3 regions of the Paramixta manurensis genome follow, and region 3 is predicted to be linked to each of the others. Evidence: predicted binding sites of a transcription regulator. Region 3 holds the regulator's gene; each other region holds the start of a gene.
The links. The regulator Fur, encoded in region 3, represses iron uptake genes when iron is present. The targets are predictions, from matches to a motif close to ATAATAATGAGAACNACTATCAA.
Positions count from the first base shown of each region.

Region 1: the regulator Fur is predicted to act here: its motif matches at 6,440-6,462, upstream of feoA (ferrous iron transporter A).
Region 2: the regulator Fur is predicted to act here: its motif matches at 4,632-4,654, upstream of PMPD1_RS09585 (TonB-dependent siderophore receptor).

Region 1 is NZ_CP054212.1:330,009-339,837, forward strand. Features, by position in the region: gene malQ (4-alpha-glucanotransferase) at 1-1,660, shown strand, start outside; gene nfuA (Fe-S biogenesis protein NfuA) at 1,707-2,282, opposite strand; gene gntX (DNA utilization protein GntX) at 2,341-3,024, opposite strand; gene bioH (pimeloyl-ACP methyl ester esterase BioH) at 3,061-3,834, shown strand; gene feoB (Fe(2+) transporter permease subunit FeoB) at 3,841-6,153, opposite strand; gene feoA (ferrous iron transporter A) at 6,165-6,389, opposite strand; gene PMPD1_RS01535 (Tex family protein) at 6,545-8,872, opposite strand; gene greB (transcription elongation factor GreB) at 9,054-9,542, shown strand; gene ompR (osmolarity response regulator transcription factor OmpR) at 9,700-9,829, shown strand, end outside.
Region 2 is NZ_CP054212.1:1,952,041-1,961,869, reverse strand. Features, by position in the region: gene PMPD1_RS09605 (amidase) at 1-735, opposite strand, end outside; gene PMPD1_RS09600 (DUF2848 domain-containing protein) at 746-1,429, opposite strand; gene PMPD1_RS09595 (GntR family transcriptional regulator) at 1,559-2,221, shown strand; gene treA (alpha,alpha-trehalase TreA) at 2,773-4,449, shown strand; gene PMPD1_RS09585 (TonB-dependent siderophore receptor) at 4,754-6,892, shown strand; gene PMPD1_RS09580 (GlsB/YeaQ/YmgE family stress response membrane protein) at 6,943-7,191, opposite strand; gene PMPD1_RS09575 (ElaB/YgaM/YqjD family protein) at 7,202-7,399, opposite strand; gene PMPD1_RS09570 (flagellar brake protein) at 7,612-8,346, shown strand; gene emtA (membrane-bound lytic murein transglycosylase EmtA) at 8,385-9,011, opposite strand; gene ldcA (muramoyltetrapeptide carboxypeptidase) at 9,339-9,829, shown strand, end outside.
Region 3 is NZ_CP054212.1:1,490,433-1,500,261, reverse strand. Features, by position in the region: gene phrB (deoxyribodipyrimidine photo-lyase) at 1-452, opposite strand, end outside; gene PMPD1_RS07325 (YbgA family protein) at 471-1,424, opposite strand; gene PMPD1_RS07320 (YbfA family protein) at 1,593-1,793, opposite strand; gene PMPD1_RS07315 (DUF3861 domain-containing protein) at 1,996-2,304, opposite strand; gene pgm (phosphoglucomutase (alpha-D-glucose-1,6-bisphosphate-dependent)) at 2,430-4,070, opposite strand; gene seqA (replication initiation negative regulator SeqA) at 4,096-4,641, opposite strand; gene ybfF (esterase) at 4,905-5,669, shown strand; gene ybfE (LexA regulated protein) at 5,836-6,117, shown strand; gene fldA (flavodoxin FldA) at 6,263-6,793, shown strand; gene fur (ferric iron uptake transcriptional regulator) at 7,159-7,602, shown strand; gene PMPD1_RS07280 (beta-N-acetylhexosaminidase) at 7,659-9,829, opposite strand, start outside.

The sequences.
Region 1 (9,829 bases), 1.2 Mb from region 3:
AGGGAAAAAGCTATGGGGCGCCTGCGTCCAGCTTTATACCTTGCGTTCGGAAAGCAATTGGGGGATCGGCGATTTTGGCGATTTAAGTCATATGCTTGATGCGCTGGCCGATCGTGGCGGCGCGTTTATCGGCTTGAATCCTATCCATTCGCTCTACCCGGCGAATCCGGAAAGCGCCAGTCCCTACAGCCCCTCTTCCCGGCGTTGGATGAATGTTATCTATATTGATGTTGAACAGGTCGCAGATTTTCAGCACAGCGCTGAGGCGCAGCGCTGGCGGCGGTTGCCTGAGACGCAACAGCGTATTGAGCAAGCACGCGCAAGTGAATGGGTCGACTACAGTGCCGTCAACAGCCTGAAGATAGAGGCGTTACGTCTGGCATGGCGGCAGTTCGCCACACGCCCGGAAGGGGATAAAACTCGCGAGCATTTTGAGCAGTTTATTACGCTTGGCGGCGGTAGCCTGTTTTATCAGGCGGCTTATGACGCGTTACATGCCGAAATGCTGAGTGCAGATCGCCATCGCTGGGGATGGCCGGTATGGCCCGAAGCGCTGCGGCACGCCGGTAACGATGCGGTACAGCAGTTTTGCCAGCAGCACCATGATGAAGTGCGTTTTTGGCTCTGGTTGCAGTGGTTAGCAAACCAACAGTTTGATGCCTGCTGGCAACTGAGTCAGCGCCGTAATATGCCGATTGGCCTGTACCGTGATTTAGCGGTCGGCGTGGCGGAGGGGGGCGCAGAGACGTGGTGCGATCCGGAACTTTACTGTCTGAAAGCCTCGGTTGGCGCGCCGCCCGATATCCTCGGCCCGCTGGGTCAAAATTGGGGGCTGCCGCCGATGGATCCCCATGTGATGGTGGCGCGTGGCTATCAGCCATTTATTGACTTGTTACGCGCTAATATGGCCAGTTGTGGCGCGTTGCGTATCGATCACGTCATGTCGATGCTGCGTCTCTGGTGGATTCCCTATGGCCTCACCGCCGATCATGGCGCTTATGTTTACTACCCGGTTGAGGATCTATTGGCGATATTGGCGCTGGAGAGCCAACGCCATCAGTGTATGGTGATCGGCGAAGATCTCGGGACGGTGCCCGCGGAAATTGTCGGCAAGTTACGCGATAGTGGCGTGTATTCCTGGAAGGTTCTCTATTTCGAACAAGAGGACAGTGAACGTTATCGTGCGCCGCAGGCTTGGCCCCGGCAATCTATGGCCAGCGCCACAACCCACGATCTTCCGACGCTACGCGGTTTCTGGGAGTCGGGAGATTTGCGTCTTGGCGAGACGTTGGGGCTCTACCCGGATAAGGTGATACTCCAGGGATTGCATCGCCAGCGCGATCGGCAAAAACAGGCATTGCTTGAGGCGTTACATCAGTACCGTTGCCTGCCTCTGCGTGCGAGGAAACGTGCGGCGCAGATGGCGATGACACCAGTATTGAACCGTGCGATGCAGCGTTTCATCGCGGTAAGCAATAGCGCGTTATTGGGGTTACAACCGGAAGACTGGCTGGATATGGAGATGCCGGTTAATGTACCGGGCACGGTGGATCAATATCGTAACTGGCGGCGTAAACTGAGTAAGACGCTGGAGGAGATTTTTGCCGATGCGCAGATTAACCGTTTACTGAAGGATATTGCTAAACACCGGGCCGCTTAGCCTGGCGCCAGCAAGCGGGGGAACAACATTTCCCCCGCACTGGAGATTAGTAGTAAGAGTGTTCGCCGTGCTGGTGCTCGGTTAAGTCGCGCACCCCTTTAAGTTCCGGGAAGGCAACCAACAACTCTTTCTCGATCCCTTCTTTCAGCGTGACATCAACCATTGAACAGCCGTTACAGCCGCCGCCGAATTGCAGAATGGCATAACCCTCTTCAGTGATTTCCATCAGCGACACGCGACCGCCGTGGCTGGCCAGTTGCGGGTTAATTTGCGCCTGCAACAGGTACTCAACGCGTTCAATCAATGGCGCGTCATCGGCGACTTTACGCATTTTGGCGTTGGGCGCTTTTAGCGTAAGTTGGGAGCCGAGATTATCGGTAACGAAATCAATCTCAGCGTCTTCCAGATACGGCGCGCTCAGTTCATCAACATAAGCTGACAGTTTTTCAAACTTCAGTTCAGTGTCCGTGGCCTCAACCGCATCTGGCGGGCAGTATGACACGCCGCATTCTGCGGTTGGCGTACCGGGGTTGATGACGAATACGCGGATCTGGGTGCCATCTTCCTGGTTTGACAGCAGTTTTGCGAAGTGCTCTTGCGCAGCATCAGTAATACGGATCATGGCGATTGCTCAATAGTTGACTAATTTAGTTGGTTATTATACGCCCAACACCGACGCTCTACAAGGTACGGCACAGGCACCAAATCTGGACGCTGGCAGCGCCCGCATGTATTAACAAACGGCTGATTTCCGCCGCCGTGCTACCGGTGGTGACCACATCGTCAATCACAGCGATATGGCAGCCACGCACCGCGATTTCAACCCTGAATGCGCCGAGTAAGTTGCGCCGCCGGGCGCGTGCCGGAAGCCGGTGCTGATGTTTTACCGCGCGAACGCTGCGTAACCCGGTTGGTTGATAGCGGCACCCCACCCAGCGAGCTAATGGACGCGCCAGCAGATCAGTTTGGTTAAAACCACGGCGCCACGCACGCGTTTTCGGTAAGGGAACCGCCAGCAAAATATCCGGGCGCACCAGCAGACGTTGCCTTCTGGCATCTAACCAGCTTAACAAAATCAAACGCGCCAGCATCACAGAGAGTGCGGTCAGGCGTAAAAATTTAAAGCGGATGAGCAGGGCGCTGAGCGGTGGCTGATAATTGCCCGCCGCAATCAACGCCTGCCAGGGAGGCGGCTGACGTAGACAGCGTCCGCAGGGTTGGCGCGCGTTTTCGGCGGCTAATCCACACTGCGGGCAACGCGCGGAACGACGTAATAGATTGCGCTGGCAAAACCCACAAATTCCTTGTTGTTGTAACCGTAACGGTAGCTGGCATAGCCAACAGCATCCTGGCATTGGTAGCATAGCGCCTCCGATGATGTGAAAGCAGGACAATAACCGATGACGCAGCTTTACTGGCAGACCGCAGGGGAAGGAAATGTTGATCTTGTGCTGTTACACGGATGGGGACTGAATGCCCAAGTGTGGCACGGCATTATTGATCGGCTGAGCGCGCATTTTCGTTTGCACTTGGTGGATTTGCCGGGGTTTGGTCGCAGCCACGGTTTTCCAGCGCTGACGCTGGATGAGATGGTGGATACGATACATTCGCAGTTGCCGGAGCGCGCTATTCTGCTCGGCTGGTCATTAGGCGGTTTGGTAGCGAGCCGTCTTGCACTACGTTTCCCACAGCAAGTCGCGGGTGTGATTAGCGTAGCTTCCTCGCCGTGCTTCACCGAACGGGATGAGTGGCCCGGCATTAAGCCGCAGACGCTACAGGGGTTTCAACACCAGCTTAGTACCGATTTTCAACGCACCGTTGAGCGGTTTCTGGCGTTGCAGACGTTAGGCACCGACAGCGCTCGCCAGGATGCCCGCACGCTAAAAGAGGCGGTACTTTCGCTACCGATGCCGGATGTTGCGGTATTGGAAGGCGGCCTTGAGATATTGCGCACTGCCGATCTGCGCGAGGAGTTAGACGCGCTGAAAGCGCCTTTACTGCGTATCTATGGCTACTTGGATGGGTTGGTGCCGCGCAAGGTGGCTTCATTGCTGGATGCACGCTGGCCTGCTAGCCAGTCGATAGTAATGGAAAAGGCGGCGCATGCGCCTTTTATCTCCCATCCTGAGGCGTTTTGCGACCACCTGCTGGCGTTTACACACCAGCAGGCGTAAGGCCGATTAATGGCATTGGCTGCCGCTGGCGCAGCCCTGGCACCGTGCCGTATTCAGCGTTTTAATCGCAATCATCTGCGGCGGCAGTTTTATCCGGCGCAGCAGCGTCACCAGCAGCAGATTAAACGCGACCACCAGGACTATTGCGATGCTGCTATAGCGCGGGTGCGCGCTAAACGTCGCCAACTGGTAAAACAGGGTCGCCAGCGAGTACGCAAGGTTCAGCCCCCATAAAATGGAGAAGGTCATCCAGCGGCGGCTACTTTCACGCGCAATCGCCCCCATTACCGAAACACAGGGCACATACAGCAGCACGAACAGAAGATAGCTAAAGGCGGCGGCATCGCTGGCAAATTTACTGCTCATCACGCCCATGGCGCCGCTCGCCATTTCACCATCGCCCTTACTGGCCTCAATTGGGTTACTTAGCACGCTGAGCGAGAAGGTTTCCTTCAGCCCTTGCCAGGTTTCATCCACCGCGCCGAGTAGCTCGTCGCGTAGGCTAAAAGCGGCAGGATCGAAAGGCGTATCATGCAGCGTTTCCGCGGTGTACAGCGTATTCAGTGTACCGACCACCACCTCTTTCGCCATCGCGCCGGTCACCAGCCCAACGGTAGCTTGCCAGTTATCATTATGTACGCCGATGGGCGCCAGCAGCGGCGTTACGCTACGGCTCACGGTGGCGAGCGCGGAATCATTGATGCTATCGACCGCTTTACCGCTAAACGAAAAGCTGTTTAGCGCGCCAATCAACATACTGGCGACCACAATCACTTTACCGGCGCGTAAAACGAACCCTTGCAGGCGTTGCCAAGTCTGTAACAGCAAACTTTTCAGATGCGGAACATGCCAGACCGGCAGTTCCATCACAAATGGCGAGGCATCGCCACGCATTAACGTATGCTTTAACAATAAGCCGGTCAGGATCGCCACCACAATCCCGATGATATACAGGCTGAACACCACCAACGCGCCGTTTTGGCCGAAAAAGGCAGCAGCGAATACAGCGAATATCGCCAAACGGGCGCCGCAGGACATAAAGGGCGCCATTAATACCGTAATCAACCGTTCACGCGGCGCATCCAGCGTGCGTGCACCCATCACTGAAGGCACATTACAGCCGAAACCGACAATCAGTGGCACAAAGGATTTGCCGGGTAAGCCCAGCGCCTGCATCAGCCGATCCATAACGAATGCGGCACGCGCCATATAGCCGGAATCCTCCATAAAGGAGAGAAACAGATACATCATGCCAATTTGCGGAACCAACGGCAGCACGGTATTGATACCGCCGCCAATGCCCTGCGCCAGGAATACCGTTAGCCAATCGGGCAGATGCAACGTATAGCCGAGCCACTGTACGCCATGAATAAAGATTGCTGCTGAACCGACATCAAACAGGGGTTGCAACGCGCCGCCGATATTAATCGCCAGCAGAAACATCAGATACATTACGAATAAGAAGATTGGCAGACCGAGCCAGCGATTAAGGATCACCCGGTCAAGGCGCTGAGATAAATGGTTTGGCAGGGCTAAATGGAGGTTACTGACTTCGGCGCTCAGCCGGGCGATGGCTTGATAACGCGCATCGGCAATCGCCAGGCCGCTATCGTGCTGCATCTCGCGCTGTAAACGCGTCAGCGTGGTTTGCGCGGCATCTCCCGCCTGCGAGCCGCTATAAATATCCCCCTCTAGCATTTGTACTGCCAGCCAGCGCCGCTGTTGCGCGCTGCGTTCCGCTGAAATATCGGCCGCTAAAGTCGCGATGGCGCGCTGTAGAAAACAGGGGTAATTGATCGCCACAGAGGGTTGCTGCTGCAGAGGAGTATCAATCGCCTCTTTGAGCGCGTCAATGCCTTGCCCACGGGTGGAAACCAGCGAAATCACCGGACAGCCCAGTTGCTTCGCGAGCGCCGGAATATCAATATCAATATGCTGGCTCGCAGCAATATCCAGCATATTCAGCGCCACAATGCACGGCACGCCTAACTCCAGCAACTGCAGCGTCAGGTACAAATTACGCTCAAGATTACTGGCATCCACCACGTTAATTACCAAGTCTGCCTGATTGCTGAGGATGTAATGGCAGGCGATTTGCTCATCAAGCGAGGTTTGCTGCGAAATGGTGGTCAGTGAATAGGTACCCGGTAAATCAACCAGTTGTACACGCTGTTGCGCGGTATTAAACCACCCCTCTTTACGCTCGACGGTGACGCCCGCCCAGTTGCCGACCCGTTGGCGAGCGCCGGTGAGCTGATTAAATAGGGTCGTTTTACCTGAGTTGGGATTACCAATCAGGCCGATAGTACAGGTTTTCATGGCGGTATCCGTTAATTCAGATTTTCTAACAGCAGAAAGGCGAGGTCTTTTTTACGCAGCATCAGGTTAACGCGGCGGGTTTCAATCTGAACCGGATCGCCAAGCGGGGCGACGCGAACGACGTCAAAAGTGGCGCCCGGCAGCATACCGAGCGACAGCAGCTTTTGGCGGTAAGCCGCGCCGACACCTGACGTAAAGCCGAGGATTTTATAGCGCTGGCGGGCAAGAAGTTGCATAAGGGGCTCCTGGTGACTGTCGCAAAGAACGACAATATTTAACCGGAGCAATTTTAATGATAACCATTCGCGTTGATGTTGACATAGAACAACAATGCAGCGTTCAGGCTAATGTGGAAGGAGGGAGGCTTGCAAGCCTCCCGAACCGGATAGGATTAGCGTTTTTTCCCAAAGGCAGCGGCTAATGCATCGCCCATTGCGCTATTACCGGCAGGCGTCGATGCCGTGCGTGGCCGCGCTTTACCGGGTGCCGGACGTGTATTGTCGCGTGTGCCGCTACGGTTACCGCCGCGCGCATTCCCTTCGCCTGGTTGCTCATCAAGCCGCATGGTCAGCGCAATACGTTTCCGCTGCAGATCGACTTCCATCACTTTCACTTTCACGATATCGCCCGCTTTCACCACCTTATGCGGATCGTCAACGAACTTATCGGAAAGAGAAGAGATATGCACCAGCCCATCCTGATGAACGCCAATATCCACGAACGCGCCAAAATTCGTTACGTTGGTCACCGCGCCTTCCAGCACCATACCAGGCAGCAAATCATTCATGGTTTCAACGCCTTCGGCGAATTGCGCGGTTTTGAATTCCGGACGTGGGTCGCGACCCGGTTTTTCCAGCTCTTTGATAATATCGGTCACCGTGGGTAAGCCAAAACGCTCATCGGTGAATTCTACCGCTTTTACCTCACGCAGCGTTTGCGGGTTCCCCATCAGATCCTGCAAGGCTTGCTGAGTGGCGGCTAAAATGCGTTCCACGACCGGATAGGCCTCCGGGTGCACGGTTGAAGCATCCAGCGGATTGTCACCATGATTAATACGCAAAAAGCCCGCGCATTGTTCGAAGGCTTTTGGCCCGAGACGGCTGACTTTTAATAGCTGCTGACGGTTCTGGAAGCGCCCATTGTCATCGCGCCAGCCGACAATATTTTGCGCCATCATTTTGGTCAAACCCGCTACGCGGGTCAGCAACGCCACCGAAGCGGTATTGAGATCAACGCCAACCGCATTCACACAATCCTCAACCACGGCATCCAGTTTTTTCGCCAATTGGCTCTGGCTGACATCATGCTGATACTGGCCCACGCCGATGGACTTCGGATCGATTTTAACCAGTTCCGCCAGCGGATCCTGCAAACGTCGGGCGATAGAGACCGCGCCACGCAGTGAAACATCCAAATCGGGGAACTCCAGCGCCGCCAATTCCGAGGCGGAGTAAACTGAGGCGCCCGCTTCACTGACGATGACTTTTTGCGCCTGGATGGCCGGGAATTGTTTCTGTACGTCGAGGAAAAAGCGTTCGGTTTCACGCGAAGCGGTGCCGTTACCAATCGCGACCAGTTCGACCTGATGTTTGATGCAGAGCGCGGCGACGCTAGCGGCGGCTTTCGCAGCCTGACCGGTGTGGGGGTAAATGGTATCGGTCGCAACCAGTTTGCCGGTTGCGTCAACCACCGCCACTTTTACCCCGGTACGCAAGCCGGGATCGAGGCCCATGGTCGCGCGCATACCGGCTGGTGCCGCCATCAGCAAATCATGTAGATTACGTGCGAAAACGTTAATGGCTTCATCTTCCGCTCGTTCACGGACGGTGCCCATCAACTCGGTTTCAAGGTGCAGCAGCACCTTAATACGCCATGTCCAACTCACCACCGCTTTGCGCCAACTGTCGGCGGCGGCATTATTCAGGCGCAGCGCCAGGTGATCGATAATAATTTGCTCGCCATGGCTCTCACGCGGCGGTTCATCAAACTGAGGGTCAGGATTAAGCGAGAGTTGCAGTACGCCTTCATTGCGGCCACGGAACATCGCCAGTGCACGGTGCGAAGGAACGCTTGATAGCGCTTCATGGTGATCAAAATAGTCGCGGAATTTCGCGCCTTGTTCCTCTTTCCCTTCCACCACCCGGGAAACCAGGTGCGCATTTTTCCACAGATAGTCACGCACCTTAGCCAGCAGTGCGGCGTCTTCGGCAAAGCGCTCCATCAAAATATAACGCGCGCCATCCAACGCGGCTTTGGTATCCGCGACGCCGTTATCGGGATTAACATACTCGGCTGCCAGCGTTTCCGGATCGTGCGACGGATCTTGCCATAACCTATCGGCGAGGGGTTCTAGCCCGGCTTCGATGGCAATTTGCCCACGTGTACGACGTTTAGGTTTGTACGGCAGGTAGAGATCTTCAAGTTCGGTTTTACTCAGGGTGCCATTAATCGCTTGACTGAGTTCATCGGTTAATTTGCCCTGCTCGGCGATGGATTTAAGAATGGATTGACGACGTTCTTCCAGCTCTCGTAGATAACCAAGCCGCGTTTCCAATTGACGTAACTGGGTATCATCCAAACCGCCGGTTACTTCTTTACGATATCGTGCGATAAACGGCACGGTATTCCCTTCATCCAACAGGCGGACGGCGGCTTCAACTTGTTCAGCCCGCGCCTGGAGTTCACTCGCAATAATGCGGCTCAGCGAATCATTCATCATCAGTTCACTATCTTGCTATCACAGGGTTGAGAAACAGGGGACAGTTATACGGATTGAAGACATAAATTGCCAGTCGCGAAGGTGGGTTTGAGATATATTCCGAAGCTTGGGCGGGCAGGCTTTGAAAACCGGAGCGCCGCCGCTAAGATGGAAAAATTTACCGCACAAGGCTTTTGACTGGATGAAAACGAAACTAATCACCCGGGGCGGTTACAATAAGCTGCGGGCTGAACATGACCATCTCTGGAACGAGAAACGCCCTGAAATTACCAAAATTGTGTCCTGGGCCGCCAGCCTTGGCGACCGGTCGGAAAATGCCGATTACACCTATAATAAACGCGTGTTGCGCCAGATAGATCGTCGGGTCAGATATTTACGTAAATGTTTGGCTGAATTAAAAATTGTGGATTATTCACCGCAGCAGGATGGCAAAGTGTTTTTTGGCGCCTGGGTTGAGGTGGAGAATGAACAGGGCGTCACGAAACGATTTCGAATTGTCGGGCCGGATGAAATCTATGGCGAAGTGAAGGATTTTATCTCTATTGATTCGCCAATGGCGCGTGCGCTAATTAAAAAAGAAGTGGATGATGAAGTGAATGTGCCGACCCCGGAAGGGATTAAAACGTGGTTCGTGAATGCGATTGAGTATGAAAAGACACTGGAAGAGTAATGTAGTCGGCGAGAAATGGTGTGAAGTTAAAGATAAGCTGCTGTTTAATATGCTTTGTAACAATTTCGGCTAGAATATAAACCAATAATAACTGTCACACTATCGCATCTTTTTTAACAATATCGGCTCAGGCAATTGCGCCTTTGGGAGTAGCGAAATGCAAGAAAATTACAAGATTCTGGTGGTCGATGATGATATGCGCTTGCGTGCATTGCTGGAGCGCTATCTCACCGAACAAGGCTTTCAGGTGCGCAGCGTAGCGAATGCCGAGCAGATGGATCGCCTGT
Region 2 (9,829 bases), 460 kb from region 3:
ATGACGTAAGGATTTTTCTTGGGTTAACAATGGAGTATCGGCAATGACGCTATCCAGCAGTAAACAACTACGCACGTCATGCGCAATCACGCCTACGGCATCCAGTGCCGGAGAAAGCGGCAGGACCCCGGCACGATCAATACGGCGGGCAGTCGGTTTATAGCCGGTCAGGCCGCTCAGTGCCGCCGGAATACGTACCGACCCGCCGGTATCGGTACCGACTGCGCCAAAACACATCCCGTCGCTAACGGAAACGGCCGCGCCGGAAGAGGAGCCGCCGGGAATACGGCGTTGTGCGCGATCGAAGGCATTGGCGGGCGTTCCGTAGTGCGGATTCACGCCCAATCCGGAATAGGCAAACTCGGTCATATTGGTTTTACCGACAATCACCGCGCCAGCCTGCCGTAGGCGAGCAACCACCGCCGCATCTTTTGATGCCGCCGTTGCATGACATAGCACACGCGAACCGGCGGTTGTCGGCTCCCCGGCAACGTCGAACAAATCCTTAATCGAAATGGGCACGCCATCCAGCGGGCTGCGCGGACGCTGCTCAAGGCGACGTTTATCCGCCTGCGCCGCTGCCGCCCGCGCCTCTTGCGCATACAGCCGGGTAAAGGTTAACTGCCCCTCACCTTGCGTATCTCCGATTGCGCTTAACGCCTGTTCGGTCAACGTGGCGGCATCCACTTCACCCGCCGCCAGCGCGCGGGTTACCTGCAACAGAGAACGTGTCATCGGCTCCTCCTCAGGCAATAATCGGCAGTTCAACACTGCGATAGTGGTGCGTAATACTGCATCCGCGTTGCTCATCAACCAGCGCCATACGAAACTCGGTCGCGGGCCGAATGCCGCCAATCGCCGCCAGCGTGCCGCAAGTCATCGCCAGGCCGTTTTCCGGTAGCGGCTGACCGGCGAGATAGTTCTCCAGCAAATCAAACGGGGTACGTAATGCACAGAGCGTGCCCTCTTGATACAGCACCCACTCGCCCTGCTCGCGGATCCAGGCACGCAGTATTAGCTGGTCCCAATGCGCAGCGACCTCACGCATCCGCCACGCTTGATGCGCAACAGGTTTAACGCAAATCTGTTTGGATAACGCCACGCTATGGGTTTCCAGCTGGCGGTCAGTGTGGTCAGACGCCAACGAAACATACAGTTCGCCTTGATGGGTAAACACAAACGGTTCCGCTTCTCCGGAGGTATTACCGCCGACGACTTCAATCTGTTGTTGTTGTGAAAGTTGATTGGTTGCCACGCGATAAAACAGTGGCACTGCACTAGGTTGGTGCACACCCAGCGCTTCCAGCTCACTAATGTGGTGCATGATGGCTTCACGATCCCTTCCAGTCCATCCTGCTATAATTAATTGATTAATATCAACTTCAATCAAATCATTTGCAGCATTGTCACGGCTAAAATGCAGTTTCATCGTGTAAAACCTTTGTTAAAAATCACTGTGAAATTTCACTCTAGCTTAAAACAGGCGATTTTTGTGCCATCTTTTGTGTAGAATGTGGAAGAGTTCAAATTGCGGGAGTAAAAAGTGAGAAGCGAAGTTATGGAGAGCGGAACTGAATTCCCGGAAAATACGCGCACGCTATCGCTAAACGAATTGGCTTATTTACGCTTTAAACAGGCCCTCATTACCTTGGTTTATAAGCCCGGAGACTATTTAAATACCGCGCAGGTCATGGCCGATCTGGAGATGGGCCGCACGCCAATTAATCAGGCGATTCATCGTTTGGCAGCCGAAGGATTGCTTCAGGTGATTCCGCGCAAAGGGGTGATGGTTTCCCCATTATCGATTGATGATGCGTTGGAACTGATCGAGGTTCGCCTGGCGAATGAGGCACTGTGTATTCGTCTCGCCGTGCAACGCATCAGTGAAGAAGATATTCGCTATTTGCGTCAGTTGAATCTGCAAATTGATCGGGCGCGTCAGCAGCGTGACCGTATCAATATGATGTTATTGGATCGGCAATTTCATCACCATTTAGCCACCGTCGCCGCCAATCGTCGTTTAATTGATATTCTCAGTGTGATTCACGCCCAGGCGCAGCGCTTTTGGGCGACAACCTTATCGAATGAAGTGCATATGCATGAGGTTATTGATGAGCATAACGCGATAATTGAGGCGTTAGCGGCGGGCGATGCAACTGCGGCTGATAGCGCAACGCGCGCGCATATTATGTCGTTTAAACAAGCGTTGGTGGCACGCTAACGGCGTTTCTCTCGCCGTCTGGCGCGGAGCGGTGGCCGGAACGCCGTTGACCTTAACGGGGGGTTGGTTTCTAGCGGTTGCTGAAATCTGAAAAATCAACGGCGTTTCTCTCGCCTGAAGGGCGAGCGAGTCAAGGGCCATAAGCGTGGCCCTTAACAATCCGCGCTACCGGCAGGCGCTTCGCCCGCGGCGCGGGTACCTTCGCCTTCACCATTTTCCGACGGACCGGGCGCGACGCGTTCCCGACGCGGCGCTTGCTCTCGGCGACGTCGTGTCGCCTCGTCCTGGAAACCGGTTCAGTCTCAGCGGCGCTAATGCCTCGGGAAGGTCAACACCCACACCGCTGCACCAGGTTAAGGTGAGCACCCTATTACCCGCAGCCAAAAGGTCAGCCTGGCTGAAGGTTCTTTTCAGCCAGCATCCCACCAAAAAGCCGTACCCACCTCACACTTCCCGCGCCGCTTGCAGGAAAAAAATAAAATCTCGTCTAAAGTTTTTAGCATGGTCAATAACTTACAGACCATGCTTGGTCTGGACAAGGAGAAGAACCCATGATGAAAACCGTCGCTAACCGTCAATGGAAAGGTGCTCTGCTACTACCTTTATTTATCAGCGCCGCTTTAGCGGGCGCAAATGCCTGGGCGCAAGCCGACCAAAGTCAGCATATGTTGAGCAACGCGCCACAACCGCCAGACATTGTGCTAGGCCCGCTCTACTATGCGGTTCAGGCCGCGAAATTTTATCCTGACCAAAAAACCTTTGCCGATGCGGTACCTAAATATGATCCCGCTTCGATCCTCGCAGACTGGCGGATGCAGAAGAATCAACGGAATTTCGACCTTAAGCATTTTGTTGCCGGTAACTTTATTCTGCCCGGCGCCGGCGAAAAATATGTCCCGCCTGCCGGTCAAAGTCTGCGCGAACATATCAATGGCCTGTGGCCGGTGCTGACTCGTACCACCGATAAAGCCAGCCCGCATGATTCACTGCTGCCGTTACCGAAACCGTATGTGGTTCCCGGCGGTCGTTTCCGCGAGGTTTATTACTGGGATAGTTATTTCACCATGCTAGGGTTGGCGGAGAGCGGCCATTGGGATCGCGTACAGGATATGGTGGATAACTTCGCGTACGAACTGGATAAATATGGCCACATTCCAAATGGTAACCGTAGCTATTACCTCAGCCGCTCGCAGCCGCCGTTCTTTAGCTTGATGGTTGATTTGTTGGCGCAGCATGATGGAGAGAGCGTCTACAGCAAGTATTTGCCGCAGTTGCAAAAGGAGTACAACTATTGGATGGCCGATGCCGACAAGGTGAAAGCTGGCGACGCCGATAAGCGTGTGGTTAAGCTGAAAGATGGCACGCTGCTGAACCGCTATTGGGATGCACGCGATGTTCCGCGTACCGAATCTTACATGGACGATATTGCGACCGCGCAGAAAGCGCCAAACCGTAATAAAGCTGAGCTATATCGTGATTTACGCTCCGGCGCTGCGTCTGGCTGGGACTTTAGCTCACGCTGGTTTGAGAAAGCTAACGACCTTTCGACCATTCATACCACGCAAATTGTACCGGTTGACCTCAATGCGTTGTTGTTCCACCTCGAACAGACGCTTTCTCATGCCAGTAAAGTCGCCGGACAAGCGGATGCCAGCCAACGGTTTGCCGCCCTGGCGGAAAAACGTCAGGCGGCAATTAATCGCTATTTATGGAATGCGCAGGCGGGCTGGTATGCCGATTATGACTGGAAAACAGCGCGCATAAGGCCTCAATTGACCGCCGCAGCCTTGTTCCCGCTCTATCTACAGGTTGCCACGCCTGACCAGGCCGATAAAACCAGCGCCGCGGTTGAAAAACAGTTGGTTAAAGAAGGCGGTTTAGTCACCACCAATGTGAATAACGGCCAGCAATGGGATGCGCCAAACGGCTGGGCACCGTTGCAATGGGTCGCGGTTGAAGGTCTGAACCACTACGGCAAGCAAACGCTGGCTAAAGAGATTGGGCTGCGTTTCCTCAACAACGTACAAACCACTTATGACCGGGAACATAAACTGGTGGAAAAATACGTGGTTGAAGGGAAAGGTTTAGGCGGCGGGGGCGGCGGTGAATATCCATTGCAGGACGGTTTTGGCTGGACAAATGGCGTGACGCTGAAACTGATGGATATGTACTGTCCGAAAGACGTTACCTGTAATAATGTTGGCGATTTAAAACCATCCGCTCCGTGATTTTTCATTAGCTTAGAGGGGCGGGTTGAGCCTCGCCCCTCTGTGGACCTCCTGCTCTTCCGGCAGAATGTTACCCCTCCACCACAACTTTCTCTTCTCTATCTTGCGCATCTCGCCTGCATACCCCTGCTGTTTACAAGAGAATATATTAATAAAATCAATGCTTGAATCGGTAAACGAGAAAGATAATAATTATCATTAGAGTTATAGATAGACGAGTAATAAGTATTTATCTTTCGGTTCGCGCCGTCAAAAACCTCTGCGTTTCCGGCTTTTATCACACAGGTCAGATTAGGAATAAACCATGAGAATGGCTTTTACAGTAAAGCGTTCTGCTCTACTTTGCTCATTTGCGCTGGCGATGCCCGCGCTTTCTTTCGCTGAAGGGACACTGGTTGTTAGCGCACAACCAACTGAAACGGCGGATTCTCCCACTTCAGGCTATACGGCAAAAACCAGTAAAGGCGCGACCAAAACCGACGAGCCGTTAATCACTACCGGTCAGTCGGTTTCAGTGGTCACGCGCCAGCAAATGGAAGATCAAGGCGCGCTTAACGTTAACCAGGCGCTAAACTATACCCCCGGCGTATTTACCAATTTCGCCGGGGGCGCCAACCGTTATGAAACCATTGCACTGCGTGGCTTCCATGGCGGCGATGTCGATAATACCTTCCTTGATGGCCTGCGGTTGATGAGCGATGGCGGCAGTTATAACGCGCTACAAATCGATCCCTGGTTCCTGGAGCGACTGGATGTGGTTAAAGGCCCCTCTTCCGCGCTCTATGGTCAGACCGTTCCCGGCGGGCTGGTAATGATGACCTCTAAACGTCCACAATTTAGCGAAGAGGGGCATTTCCGTCTGATGGGCGGAACCAATAACACCACCGGTAGCGCGTTCGATTATACCAATGCGATTAATGATCAATGGGCATTTCGTCTAACCGGCGTGACGCGTGATAGCGATACACAATATGACCATACACGCGAAGAGCGTTATGCCATCTCTCCATCATTACTGTGGCAACCGGATGAAGACACTTCGCTTGAGTTAAAAGCCTATCTGCAAAAAGATCCCTCTGGCGGCTATCATAGTGCGGTACCCGGCGAAGGCAGTATCATCCGCCATAACGGCTATAAGTTAAGCAATGGGTTTTACGATGGCGAAAGCTCGCTCGACCAGTTTAAACGTCGCGAGCAGATCTATAGTTACCAGTTCTCTCACCGTTTTAATGACACTTGGGCGTTTCGCTCTAATGCCAGTTATACCCACTCCAATGTCAATCAGGATCAGGTGTATCAAATTGGTTGGATCGGTAATAGTAACTCACTCAGTCGCTATTATTCCGGGGAACGCTCTTCGTTGGATGCGGTGGCGATAGATAACCAGTTGGAGGCAGATTTCGCCACCGGCAGGCTGGAGCATAAAGTGGTGCTCGGCGGTGAATATCATCAGTATCGCAATAAATTGTGGGATGCCAGCGCGTTTGCCGACCCGCTGAACGCGGTAACCGGCATCGGCGGCAATCATCTCTGGACCGATGCGGGCCTGAGCATTCCGGGTATCAGTGCGCATCAATCAACGCGCCGTTATTACCAGACCGGCGCTTATCTGCAAGATGAGATGACACTGGATAAATGGCACCTTGATCTGTCCGGGCGCTACGATCGGATTGTGTCGCAAAACACCAATGATACCGACCATACCCATTACCGCCGTTCCGACGATCATGTGAGCGGACGCGCCGCGTTGCTGTATGCTTTCGACAGTGGTATCTCGCCTTATGTCAGCTACAGCCAGGCGATTACCCCGGCTGCGCTCTCCGGCCCTGACGGTAACTTGCTGAAACCCACCACCGCCGAACAATATGAAGCCGGGGTTAAATATCAACCGCCTGGCACTAATAATATGTACTCCGCGGCGGTTTACGATCTGACGCAAAAAAATGTCGCTAACCGCGATATTATCACTGCCACCTATGTCCCCGCCGGTAAGGTGCACTCTCAGGGCGTTGAACTGGAGGCGCATACTCAGTTGACGCCTCGTTTGAGCACCCTTGCGGGCTATACCTGGAACCGGGTGCGCTTTAAAGATGCGGTGGATGGCAATAGTGGTAATACGCCGTATGTAACGCCAAGTTCGATTGCTACCGCGTGGGCGCGTTATCAGTTTGATTACGGTATCAGCGTCGGCACTGGCGTTCGCTACATTGGTAAGCAGTGGGCTGATAACGAAAATACCCGCCGTCTGCCCTCCACCACCCTGTTTGACGCTTCAGTACGCGCCGATTTAGGTGCCTGGAACAGTAAACTAAAAGGGGCATTTGTGCAGGTGAATGCGAATAACCTTACTGACCGTCAGTATGTCGCCGCCTGCTACGGCACCGGCTACTGTTACTGGGGCGCGGAACGTTCGATTGTTGCCACGATTGGCTACGATTTCTAAACGTAAAAAGGGAGGCATTAGCCTCCCTTTTGGATTCAGTTAGCGTAACGTTAACTTCTGACTTTACGGTAAATCCACAGCACCACAATCGCACCAATTACCGCGACCACGAAGCTACCGAAGTTAAAACCATCGACTTTACCAAAGCCAAAGAAGGTACTGATCCAACCGCCGACGACCGCACCGATAATCCCCAGAACCACGGTGATGATAAACCCGCCGCCGTCCCTACCGGGCATAATCCATTTTGCGATAATACCGGCGATCAGCCCAAAAATAATCCATGAAAGGATTCCCATATCCTGCTCCTTATTTTTTACTAATTAACACGCCAACGACTAACCCAAGCGCGGCGCCAAGCCCGACCCCTGCCCATGGGTTATTCTTTAAATAAGTGCAAGAGCACCCTGCTGCCTGTTGTAACTCATCACGAATATCGCCGCCGATATCACGTGAACGTGTCTGGACAGTGTCCAGACCTTTACGAACGTCTCGTTTTGAAAACATTCCGCGTCTCCTGTCGATTCCTACTCGTGTTGTGCTCAACTTGCTGAGGGTAAGTATAGGCGAAGTTTCTAACCGTGTGATTTACGACGTTCTTTTCGAGCGTATTTTAAGCAGATCAACCTTTTCAGGCTAAAGTCTGCCGCACAATGGCCGATAACAAAGCGATAACCGTGTCTCTACATCATGGCTGAATAATCCAACTGGAGCAGGAAGTGAAAGAGGTCGATAAAGAACAGTACCTTAAGCGTGGTACATTAGCCGTATTAGGTGTGTTGCGCGATATTTTACGTGACCAAACGCCGGTCATGGTTTCACATACCCGCGGCCAGTTTATTAGCCGCCTGTTGTTTGTCGATCGTGAACAATTGATGATTGACTACGGCAGCAATACCTATGATAACCAGGTTGCGCTGGACGCAGAGAATTTGCATATCAGCGCGGAAACACAGGGCGCGAAAGTAGAATTCGCCCTACCCACTCTGCACGCAGATACCTACGAAGGGCTACCGGCTTTCAGCGCGCCGCTGCCGGACGTGCTATGGCAAATTCAGCGCCGCGAGTTTTTCCGTGTTCACGCGCCGCTCGACCCGGTATTTTATTGCCATACGCAATGGCCTGACGGCACGCCGGCCCGTTTTCGTTTACAAGATTTATCCCTCGGCGGTATCGGCGTACTGGTTGATGGCCAGTTGCCGGAAAACCTTCGCCTGGGAGAAACCCTGAAGCAGTTACGTGTCGAACTGGGGGAATATGGACATTTCGAGGTGGATGCCCAGTTATTACAAATTGGTCAACGCACGACGGTAAGCAGTAAAAATGAAACCCTGAGCATACCGCGCCTGAGTTTCCGCTTTACCCGCCTGGCGCCCGGCCAGGAACGCCAACTACAGCAGGTGATTTTTGCACTGGAACGCCTCGCGCGCGACAAAGCAAACCGCTTTCAGTAACCTTCATGCGCTGACCGGCCACGCTGACGCTTCGACGCTTAAATTGTGCGATAAGCGGTGGTGACCTTCCACAAATAGCGTGGCGCCTGCGCGGCCGGATGTTTCTCCTGCACATGATGGTAAAACTCATCCGGCGACATGGCATTAATCATCGCAATAGCGCGATCGCGATTCGATGAGAAAGTGCGCAGTAATGCGCCAGCGCCATTTGCATAGGAGACGATAGTGGCATAACGCATCGTTTCAGGGTTGTGGATACCGGCCAGCGCCTGTTGTTGTAATAAGCGAATATAGGCAGTGCCAATATCAATATTCCGCGCCGGGTCGCGCAATTCGGCGCTGGAAGGCTGACCTCTGAGCCCCTGCGCGCGGTACACTTCTCGCCCTGCCGTTGAGGCTTTAATCTGCATTAAACCCACCGCATTAGAACGGCTCACTACCGTAGGATTACCGCCAGACTCAACGCTAATAATGGCGTTAATTAATCGCTCATCAACGCCATAGTGGCTGGCGGCATTTTCAGTAAATAACGACCATGCCTGGGAAACTTTTTGCGGCGGCGCCTTGGTTAACGGCGTCTGTGGTTCAGGTGGTGTTTGCCTTGGAGGCTCACTGGCGCAGCCTGCCAGCAAAAGCGCAGATAGAATAAGCGAACGGATTTTCACGCTGTGTTGTTCCCCGGAGCTTGTATAGTCCTCGCCAATGTTACCTGGCGACCCGCTTTTAACTATTACCGTTTATCTGAATTGCTTAGAAAACAGCGGGCAATGATGACTTAGCGCCCACTTTTCGTCATTATCGGGTTAATTGGACCGCAAAGAGGGAAAAAGGATTCCTGACGCGGCGCTTAAAAAGCCGACATTGCTCAAAAAATGGATGCCGTGTCACAGTTCTGTCTGCGACACCACGCGGGAAAGCCGTTTCACCACCTTACTGCGGATCTTCACGCACTTCGTCGGGATTGCACGCATTAACGGAGAAAATTTACGCTTATGTCTACTTCGCACCTTATCCGATTGATTGCGCCTTCTGGTTATTGCCACAACCAAATTGCCGCAGAACGTGCGGTCACACGTCTGCGTGAATGGGGTCATACGGTAGAAAATACCGAGGCGATAACGCGCCGCTTTCAGCGCTTTGCCGGTAACGACGCCGAGCGTTTACAGGATATTAATGGTCTGGCGCGGCTCGATCATTTGCCGGATATTATTTTGGCGATTCGTGGCGGTTACGGTGTCACGCGCCTATTGGATCAGGTTGATTTTGCGGGCTTACGGCAACGATTTTCTTCAAAGATGCCGATCATTTGCGGCCACAGTGACTTTACCGCTTTACAACTGGCGCTGCTGGCGAAGAGCGGCTTAGTCACCTTTAGCGGCCCAATGTTAAGCGGCAACTTCGGCGCTGAGACTTTATCTGATTTCACGCTGGAACACTTTTGGCGCGCCATTACATCGCCTACAGTAACCTTGCAATGGCAAAG
Region 3 (9,829 bases):
TTATACATCTCACCGTTGCCGGTGCGTATGCTGCCTGGTGCGAGCAATACGCTGTCGTCAAACCCCTGAACCTCGATCTTCATGCGATCTAACGCTTTTTCCGCCGCGGCGTCGCGCTCCCGTTCATTTAACTCATATTGATAATTGTAAAACAGCGCGCTGACATGGTGTTGCTGACAAAAGGTCTGAAGGTACGCCACCGACGCGTGAAAATCCTCACACTGATGGTAGTGTAAGGCGATACCTCGCGCGGCGAGCGCCTGCTGTAGTGCTTGCAGGCTGTGCCAAATGTAGTCAGCCTGGCGTGGCGACATAGCATGTTGTCGCCATTGGCCGGGAGTAGCGATAAACAGTGCCAGAACCTGCGCGTTTGGATCGCGGCAGGCGGCATACAGCGCAGTATTATCATGCAGACGTAAATCATTACGCAGCCAAACCAAATGCGTTGCCATTCTCCCCTCGCCGTTGTTTTAATAACCGTAACGCAAACGGAGCGCTTCCGGGTAGGGTTCAAAGTAGCGCTGTTGTGCCAGCCACGTATTCGGCCAGGACGCCATGTAGTGTTTCAATAAAGTAATAGGCGCTAATAGCGGCTGCACGCCACGCCGGTAGCGATCAATCAGCGAGGCCAGTTCCTGACGTTGCGGGCTGCTTAATTGCTGACGGAAATAACCCTGTACATGCATTAAAACATTGGTGTGATTGGTACGGCTTGCCGGATGCGCCAACAGGTGCATCAGACGTAAGCGATATTCGGCGGCAAACTCTTCCAGCGATGACCACTGCGCCATTTGCGCCACGAAGCGCCCCAGTTCGCGGTACTCGCTCTGGGAGTGGGCAAGCAATAATAGCTTGTAACGCGTATGGAATGCCGTCAACGTATGGCGTGTCAAACCCGCACGCCATAACTGATTAAATTCATGTAAGGCGTAGATGCGCCCGACAAAGTTCTCCCGTAACGCGTCATCATGCAAGCGTCCATCCTCTTCCATCGGCAGCCAGGGCATTTCGTCACGCAGGGCCGCCGCAAACAAGCCAGTACCCTGTTTACGATTATTGCGCCCATCCGCTGAATAAACCCGCACTCGCTCCATGCCGCAACTGGGGGATTTCGCGCATAAGATATAGCCGCAAAGGTGATGTAAAGTCGCGACTTTACCACGCGCATATTGTTGCATTTCGGTAGTGACTGACTCACCGCCCTCTTTGCTGAAACAGAGCACAGTGTCATCGCCCTGCTCAACAAGGCGTAACGCCGGGCGCGGCGTTGGCAACCCGATAGCCATTTCAGGACAGATGGGTTGATAGTGTACGTAAGGCGCCAGCTCGTCGGTCGCGAAAACTGACCGTTTATGCCCACCATCAAACCTTACGCTTTCGCCTAGCAAACAGGCGCTAATTCCTACCGGGATTTTTTCACTCATATCTATACAACCATAAAATTATTGTACAAGTTTAGTGTAGTGCAAAATCCTGAAAAATGCAGCAGTGTTAAGCTGTCGATTATGGTGAGATGTGGTGCGCGGCAACGTGGTTTTATAATCATAAAAAAACCGCCCTGTAGGGCGGTGTATTGGCTAAGTCATGGCGTGCTAGTAAAAATCCCCGCCGACAGCTTCAGTTTGGGCCAACCAGACCGGTTTGGTACTGGTTTTACTCCAGATACGATGCAGATAGCTATAAAAGCGCGCACGATCGGCGCGGAATACCATCACGGGTAACGCCAGCAGCCCGACCAGCACCACCGCGACACGGCGCAGGATAATTTTCTGTAAAGGATAGTGTTGATACATCGCCTGGCCCTCCTCCAATATTCATAATGGCGTACCGAAGTAATCTGTGCACAATATTACGCCTTTCTGTGTAATTTTACTACTCATCCGACCACTGAATTGAGCAAAAAGAAGCCGTTTTTACTGATAATGATGTAATCAAGTTACACTACTGTTAATTAACAACGCCGGAAATGTTAAAGGAGAACCACGCGCTAGCCTACTATGACGGTTTTTCTGCGGTGCCTTTTTTCAGCCCTACCATAAATTCACGGAACGCATCGCGCAGCGGCGTGAAAACCGGATGTTTACGGTTCTCTAGCATCACTTCAGAAAAGAGTTTTAATCCCACGCCGAAGGCGGCGGAATCATCTGCGCCAAAATCAAGATCTTCACGCTGACGAAGTCTTTCGACGATCGCCAAAATATCGTCGTGATTTTCTACCTCAAACTGAAGTGCGGGTTTATCTACCGCCTCCCCTTTACGATCGCTCAGAGCTTCAACGGTAATACGAAAACGATGTCCGGGCATGGAGCCTCCTCATAAGCAAATAAAGGCAGGCATTATAACGAGAATGATTATTATTACGTGGATAACCGTGCGCATAAAAAAAGCGCCGATCGCTCGACGCTTTCAATTTGCTGTTAGTGCTGAAATTAGGCGTTTTTCAACACTTCACTGACGATTTCTACCGCTTCCTTTTCAATTTTTTCGCGATGTTCCGCACCAAGGAAACTTTCACAGTAAATCTTGTAAGCGTCCTCGGTACCTGACGGACGCGCGGCAAACCATCCATTCTTCGTCATCACTTTCAGGCCGCCAATCGAAGCGCCATTACCCGGTGCCGCGGTTAAGCGAGCGGTAATCGGATCGCCTGCCAGCGTATCTGCACTGACCATTTCCGGAGAAAGTTTTGATAATGCGGCTTTTTGCGCCGAGGTGGCCGATGCCTGCAAACGGTTGTAACTTGGCGCGCCAAACCGTGCGGCCAACTCATCATAGTGCTGCTGTGGGTTTTTACCGGTGACGGCGGTAATTTCCGCAGCCAACAGACAGAGGATGATGCCGTCTTTATCGGTTGACCATGGCGTACCATCAAACCGCAGGAAAGAGGCGCCAGCGCTCTCTTCACCGCCAAAACCAAAGCTGCCGTCAAACAACCCGTCAACAAACCATTTAAAGCCAACCGGCACTTCCACCAGCTTACGACCAATATCTTCAACCACCCGGTCAATCATTGCGCTGGAAACTAATGTTTTCCCTACCGCAACCTCTTTGCCCCACTGCGGACGATGCTGGAAAAGATAATTAATTGCCACCGCCAGATAGTGGTTAGGGTTCATCAACCCTGCCGGCGTCACAATGCCATGACGGTCATAATCCGGATCATTAGCAAAGGCCAGATCAAACTTGTCGCGCAGCGCCAGCAAACCCGCCATTGCACACTCGGAGGAGCAATCCATCCGGATCGCGCCATCTTTGTCCAGATGCATAAAGCGGAAGGTTTGATCAACCTCGTCATTAACGATGGTGAGATCTAACTGGTAGAATTCTGCGATGCGATGCCAGTAAGCAATACCGGACCCACCGAGCGGATCGACACCGATCTTCAAACCTGCTTTTTGAATGGCAGGAATATCGATCACCTGCGCCAACCCTTCAACATACGGCTGAATCAAATCCTGCTCACGGATATGGCCGCTGGCCCACGCCGCATCCAGCGTCAGGCGCTTCACCTCTTGCAGACCATTCTTGATCAATTGATTCGCACGGTCTTCCACCACTTTTGTGACGTTAGTATCCGCGGGCCCGCCATTCGGCGGATTGTACTTGATCCCGCCATCATCCGGCGGATTATGGGAAGGCGTGATCACAATACCGTCAGCCTGTGCCTGCCCTTTCTTATTGTGCTCAAGAATTGCGTTAGAGATCGCAGGCGTTGGCGTATAACCATTATCCTGCTGAACGATCACATCCACGCCGTTTGCCGCCAGCACTTCCAACACCGAAATAATCGCCGGTTCAGACAGCGCATGCGTGTCTTTACCTACATAGCACGGGCCGGTAATGCCGTTCTTTTTGCGCTCTTCGGCAATCGCCTGTGCGATCGCCAGAATGTGCGTTTCATTGAAACTGTGACGCGCCGAACTGCCGCGATGGCCTGAGGTGCCAAACTTCACCGCATGTTCTGCATTCGCCAAATCGGGCTGTAGAACGTAATACTGTGACGTTAACTGTGCAACGTTAATTAAATCGCTCTGACGGGCGGGCTGCCCGGCACGGGGGTGATTGGCCATTGGCGCTTCTCCCTGACGCTTCGGTTTAAATGGTGCCGCAAACCTTGTCTGCCAGTTCCTGCGGGAACTGCATTGACAGCATAATATGTTCGATCATGCTGCATTTGCGGCCTGTGTTGGTATTGGTAATTACCCAGTACGGCGTGCCGGGAACATGCTTCGGCTTAGTATGGGTGCCATTCTGCACTAACGTCTGCTGATCGCCGGCAAAATAGACGCGCGTGCGCCCTTGTAAAGAGGCGGTAGCTTCAGCAAACGCTTTTGGATCGATACGATATAAAGTCGATAAAATCAGCATAAAGCGATTTACCGCTTTTTTCTGTTCCGCATACTCGTCAGAAAGCAGCAACTCACGCACGGCGCGCACGCTATTTTGCGGATTCACCTCGTTTTTCACTGCAACCGACGGTTTAGCTGCGGAATTCGCCGCGCCGGGCGCCGCGGCTGGCATCGTTTGGCCGGCGGTAAATTTCAGCATCCGGCGCAAAATATCCGAGGCGCTTTCACCAATATGCTGAGTGTGGCTGGCAATATAACGGTAGAGCTCTTCGTCGACTTCAATCGTTTTCATCTTTATCCGTACGGTTATTACTAGTGGCAGAACCGATCACACTCTGTTGCGGCATTAACAAAAAAAACCGGTACACATTGTGATCGCGTTCTAACATAAGGATTATAAAGTTAAATCCAGCAGGTCGATAGCATCAGTCGCCGCCGTCGGCAAAAGTCAGAATATGCCGCAAAAAAACGCCGACCGCCATCAGTATGCCGGGCTGCTGACCAAGTGAAAACCATGATAACCTAAGCTTTCCTCACAACTGTAAGAACTTTGCCATGATTTTGAATGCTCGCCTGCAAACTGAACAATCTCCTGCCGATGCTACCCCCGTTTTATTGATTCACGGTCTGTTTGGTAGCCTGGATAACCTTGGCGGTATCGCCCGTGGGCTAAAAGCTGAACACCCCATTATACAGGTGGATGTCCGTAACCACGGTTTATCTGGCCGGGCGGAAGAGATGTCTTATGCGGTAATGGCACAGGATATGTTGGCAACGCTTGATGAACAGGGCATCAATCGTGTAACGGTGATTGGTCACTCAATGGGGGGAAAAATCGCCATGGCGATGACCGCACTGGCGCCCGACCGTCTTGAGCAGTTGGTATTAATTGATATTGCGCCGGTGGATTATCAGACGCGTCGCCATGATGCAATCTTTGCGGGCGTGAATGCCGTAACGGCGGCGGGTATCACCTCACGCAGTCAGGCGGCAGAGAAAATGCGCGAGCATATAGAAGAAGAAGGGATTATTCAGTTTTTACTGAAGTCCTTCCATGAAGGAGAGTGGCGTTTTAACGTACCGGCGCTTTGGAACAACTACCCGAGCCTTTCCGGTTGGGAACCGATCCCGGCCTGGCCGCACCCGGCCCTGTTCATCCGCGGCGGCAATTCGCCCTACCTCGATGATAGCCACCGTTCCGCATTATTAAGCCAGTTTCCGCAGGCAAAAGCGCATGTTATTGCCGGTGCCGGTCACTGGGTTCACGCAGAGAAACCGGATGCGGTTTTGCGCGCCATCCAACGTTTTTTAACCGTTTAATAGCAAAGTGTTATTGAAACTGTGAAATGTTTGTCGCAACGACTTTTGCCAGGGTATGATGGCGCGCTAAAATTTTGCCGCCTTTATTTCGGCAGCAAACCGGCTCATTTAGTCACAATCCGCGCAACAACAGGCGCGCGGTCTGGCCAGTATCACTATCTATTCTATGGCAAAAGAACAAACGGATCGCACCACGCCAGACTTGTTCGCAGATGAACGTCGGCCTGGGCGCCCTAAAACCAATCCGCTCACGCGTGATGAGCAGCTACGAATCAATAAGCGTAATCAGTTAAAGCGTGACAAAGTACGCGGCTTACGCCGTGTCGAACTGAAAATGAATCATGAAGCGGTGGACGCGTTAAATTCACTCGCCGAACAACGTAATATGAGCCGCAGCGAATTGATTGAAGAGATGATTTTAGCGCAGCTACAGGTTACCGACGCATAACCGCCGCCGGATGGCGTAATCGCACAAAGCGACAAATGCAGCGGCTTTACAAGTTCCGCGCCCACGCTCTGTCTGCTATTATTGCCGATAACTGCGTACCAATAGCAATCACCATATTTTTAAGTTTCAAGAGGTTATTAAACTCATGGCAATCGTAGGCATTTTCTTTGGCAGCGATACGGGCAACACGGAAAACATTGCAAAAATGATCCAGAAGCAACTCGGCAAAGACGTTGCCGACGTGCATGACATCGCCAAGAGCAGCAAAGAAGATCTTGAAGCCTTTGATATTTTACTACTGGGTATTCCAACCTGGTATTATGGCGAAGCCCAGTGTGATTGGGATGATTTCTTCCCAACGCTTGAAGAAATTGACTTTAACGGCAAGTTGGTCGCGCTGTTTGGCTGTGGCGATCAGGAGGATTACGCTGAATACTTCTGTGACGCGATGGGGACTATCCGCGACATTATTGAGCCGAACGGTGCGGTAATTGTCGGCCACTGGCCTACCGAGGGTTACCATTTTGAAGCGTCAAAAGGGTTGGCGGATGATAAACACTTCCTCGGCCTCGCGATTGATGAAGATCGTCAGCCTGAATTGACCAATGAACGCGTTGACGCGTGGGTAAAACAGATTTTTAACGAGCTTCATTTGAAAGAAATCATCGAAGCGTAACGTTAAGCGTTCAATGTGGGCGCTGGCTCACATTGAATGTGTGGTTTTTCCTATAGAAATAATAGATACATATTTGTAACTTTTGGCCTCAGATCTGTAGAATATCTCCATCGGTCAATCCGCTTTCTCATCTGTTAGAGGTAAGGATGAGCTTAAGCGAAATGTTAACGCGGCATAATACAGGCATGAACTTCTCAGGACGTAGCGATACTTCTCCTTACATCCATTAGCGGTTTCACGCTTACCCTACTGTTTTCATTTCGGTTCATCAGTTCTATAATGAGACGCAATTAGATTCAGCGTCGACCGATGTTCAGGGCTTTTCAGCCACATAGTGACTAGCAAAGTAACAGGACAATATCCGCATGACTGACAACAATACCGCATTAAAGAAGGCCGGCCTGAAAGTCACGCTTCCTCGCTTGAAGATTCTGGAAGTGCTTCAGGAACCAGAGAGCCATCATGTCAGTGCGGAAGATTTGTATAAGCGCCTGATTGATATGGGCGAAGAGATCGGTCTGGCTACGGTTTATCGCGTTCTGAACCAGTTTGATGACGCGGGTATCGTAACCCGGCATAACTTCGAAGGCGGCAAGTCCGTGTTCGAACTCACTCAACAACATCATCACGATCACCTTATTTGCCTGGATTGTGGCAAGGTCATCGAATTTAGTGATGAATCTATCGAATCTCGTCAGCGTGAGATCGCCACGCGTCATGGCATTAAATTGACCAACCACAGTCTTTATCTCTATGGACATTGTGCGTTGGGCGATTGCCGTGAAGACGAAACACTTCACGATCAGTAATCTGTTTTCTGCCATAAAAAACCGGTGCCATGATGCACCGGTTTTTTTGTGGTTAATTAAAGCGCTTCTACGCGACTGACGCGTTTACCATCCGGGCTGACGGAGCGAACTGAAACTTTCCCGCTCACATTTGGCCGTGAGCCGTTGTCATACCGCTGCCAGCTTTTTCCCTCATCCAGGCTGTATTCAATCGTTAATCCCGGCAGCGCCAGGTTCGCTTCGAGAACGCCGTTGACAATACGCGCGCCCGGCACCGGAAGACGGTAAGACACGCCGGCAAGATCGAGCTTCGCCAGCTCACGTTGCCCTAACAGATTGGCAAAACGCTGCCAGTCAGTGAGTAATGCCTGGCTATCCACATAACGCGTTTCGCCGCCGACATACTCTTTCCCTGCCTGATAATCCTGTTCCCAGGATGCCCGATGCCAGCCACGCTCGGCAGCAGTGAAGAGACGCGGAAAAATCATATACTCCATATTACTGTCTGTGCGCACCGTCTCACTCCATAACTGAGCTGAAATACCATAAGCGCCAAGCCAGGCTTTATCTGATTTTGCACTAAACGTATTCCCGTCGCGATCAACAGAGGTTTCGGCATTTTGCGGCAAATTATTCGGTGCGAAGGAGAACATTTTACGCTCATCGGTAAAACGCGTTCCCCAGTAATAACCGCGCTCTAGCGGGTTAACCTCCGAAGGGAAATCCATATAGAGGTAATCCGGGTTGGAAAGCACCACTTGGTAACCTTTGTTTGCCCAATCATTAGCGGTGTCAAAGCCTCCCCAATAGAGCGTGTCCCAAAAATTCACTCTGACCTGCGCAGTAGAAAAAGCGCCTGCATCTTTGGCATCTTTCAGGCCATCCTGCCAGGCCTGCATGCTGTCGATACCGTGCGCTTTCACCAACTTGCTGACTTTTAATGCAAAAGAACTGGGAAGATGCGCCAGATCGCTAACTTTCCCCTCGCTAATCAATTTTTGACATGCCAGAGATTTAGCCCATGGCTTATCTTCTTCATCCATCGTTCGTAGCCCGGTTCCCGTCACCGGTTTAGCGCGGTCGGAATATCCGGCGCCGAGCCGAATATTTTTCGCTTCGTCTCCACCAAAGTGCCAGGTTTTAAGCGGCTGACCAGCTGCAAGATGCATCGCCTGTATTTCACTAATGACTTTATCGGTAAAACGGAGAGAAGAGTCGAGACAAGGATTGAGGTAGCTGGTGCGATCGTACAATTGCACCGAGGTGGTGTTGGAACTATCCGTGGGATCGACCAGTCGGTATTCCGACGCTGCACTGGCGTCCCCCTTTTCCATTAGGCGATGATAGCGTGCCTCCATTGAAACCACCGCCGCACGCGCGTGCGCGGGCATATCCACTTCCGGAATCACCTCGATATTACGCGCCGCGGCATATTTCACGATTTCAATATAATCGGCACGGCTAAAAAAACCGCTACCGTTATTATTGCTAAATGGGCCGGAACCTAGCTGCGGCAGCAAACAATGCTGCTCGCTCAGATCATGGCACCGCCTGGCGCCCACGCCGGTCAACTCAGGTAACCCAGCGATTTCGACACGCCAACCCTCATCATCGGTCAAGTGGAAGTGGAATTTGTTCATTTTCCACGCAGCCATTTGATCAAGCATACGCAGCACCGCCGCTTTGCTATGGAAATTTCTCGCCACATCTAAAAACGCGCCGCGATAAGCAAAACGGGGGGCATCGGTTACCGCAAGCGTAGCTATTTTACCCTCGCCGCTAGCGGGCAGCAGCGAAAGGATAGACTGCAAACCATAAAACACACCGCTCCGATCATACCCTGTCACGTCGGCCTTTGCTTTGCCGATAGTTAACCGATACCCGCCGGAAACGCTTGCCGCTTTGTCTAATGCCCCGGCATTAATTCGAGCGATAATCGGATAGCCATTCGGCTGCTCTTTAATTCCCAACAGGCGAAAACGTTGCCGGATGGCCTCCGCTTGCGCATCCGGCAAGCCGGATAGATCCAACTTAATGCCTGCGGAAAGGTCGGCATCTTCAGCGAAAACCTGTGCCTGGATTGGCGTGGGAACAATTTGCCCGCGCAAAGATGCCGGTGTCAGTAAAGAGAGGTCGCTATTTTTTTCAAAGCGGCTTGTTGCTGTCATCAGAACATTTTTATCCTCTACGGTACGTTTCCACTGCGTGCCGAAAGGGGCGACGAAAGCCGTCAAATCTTCAGTATCGG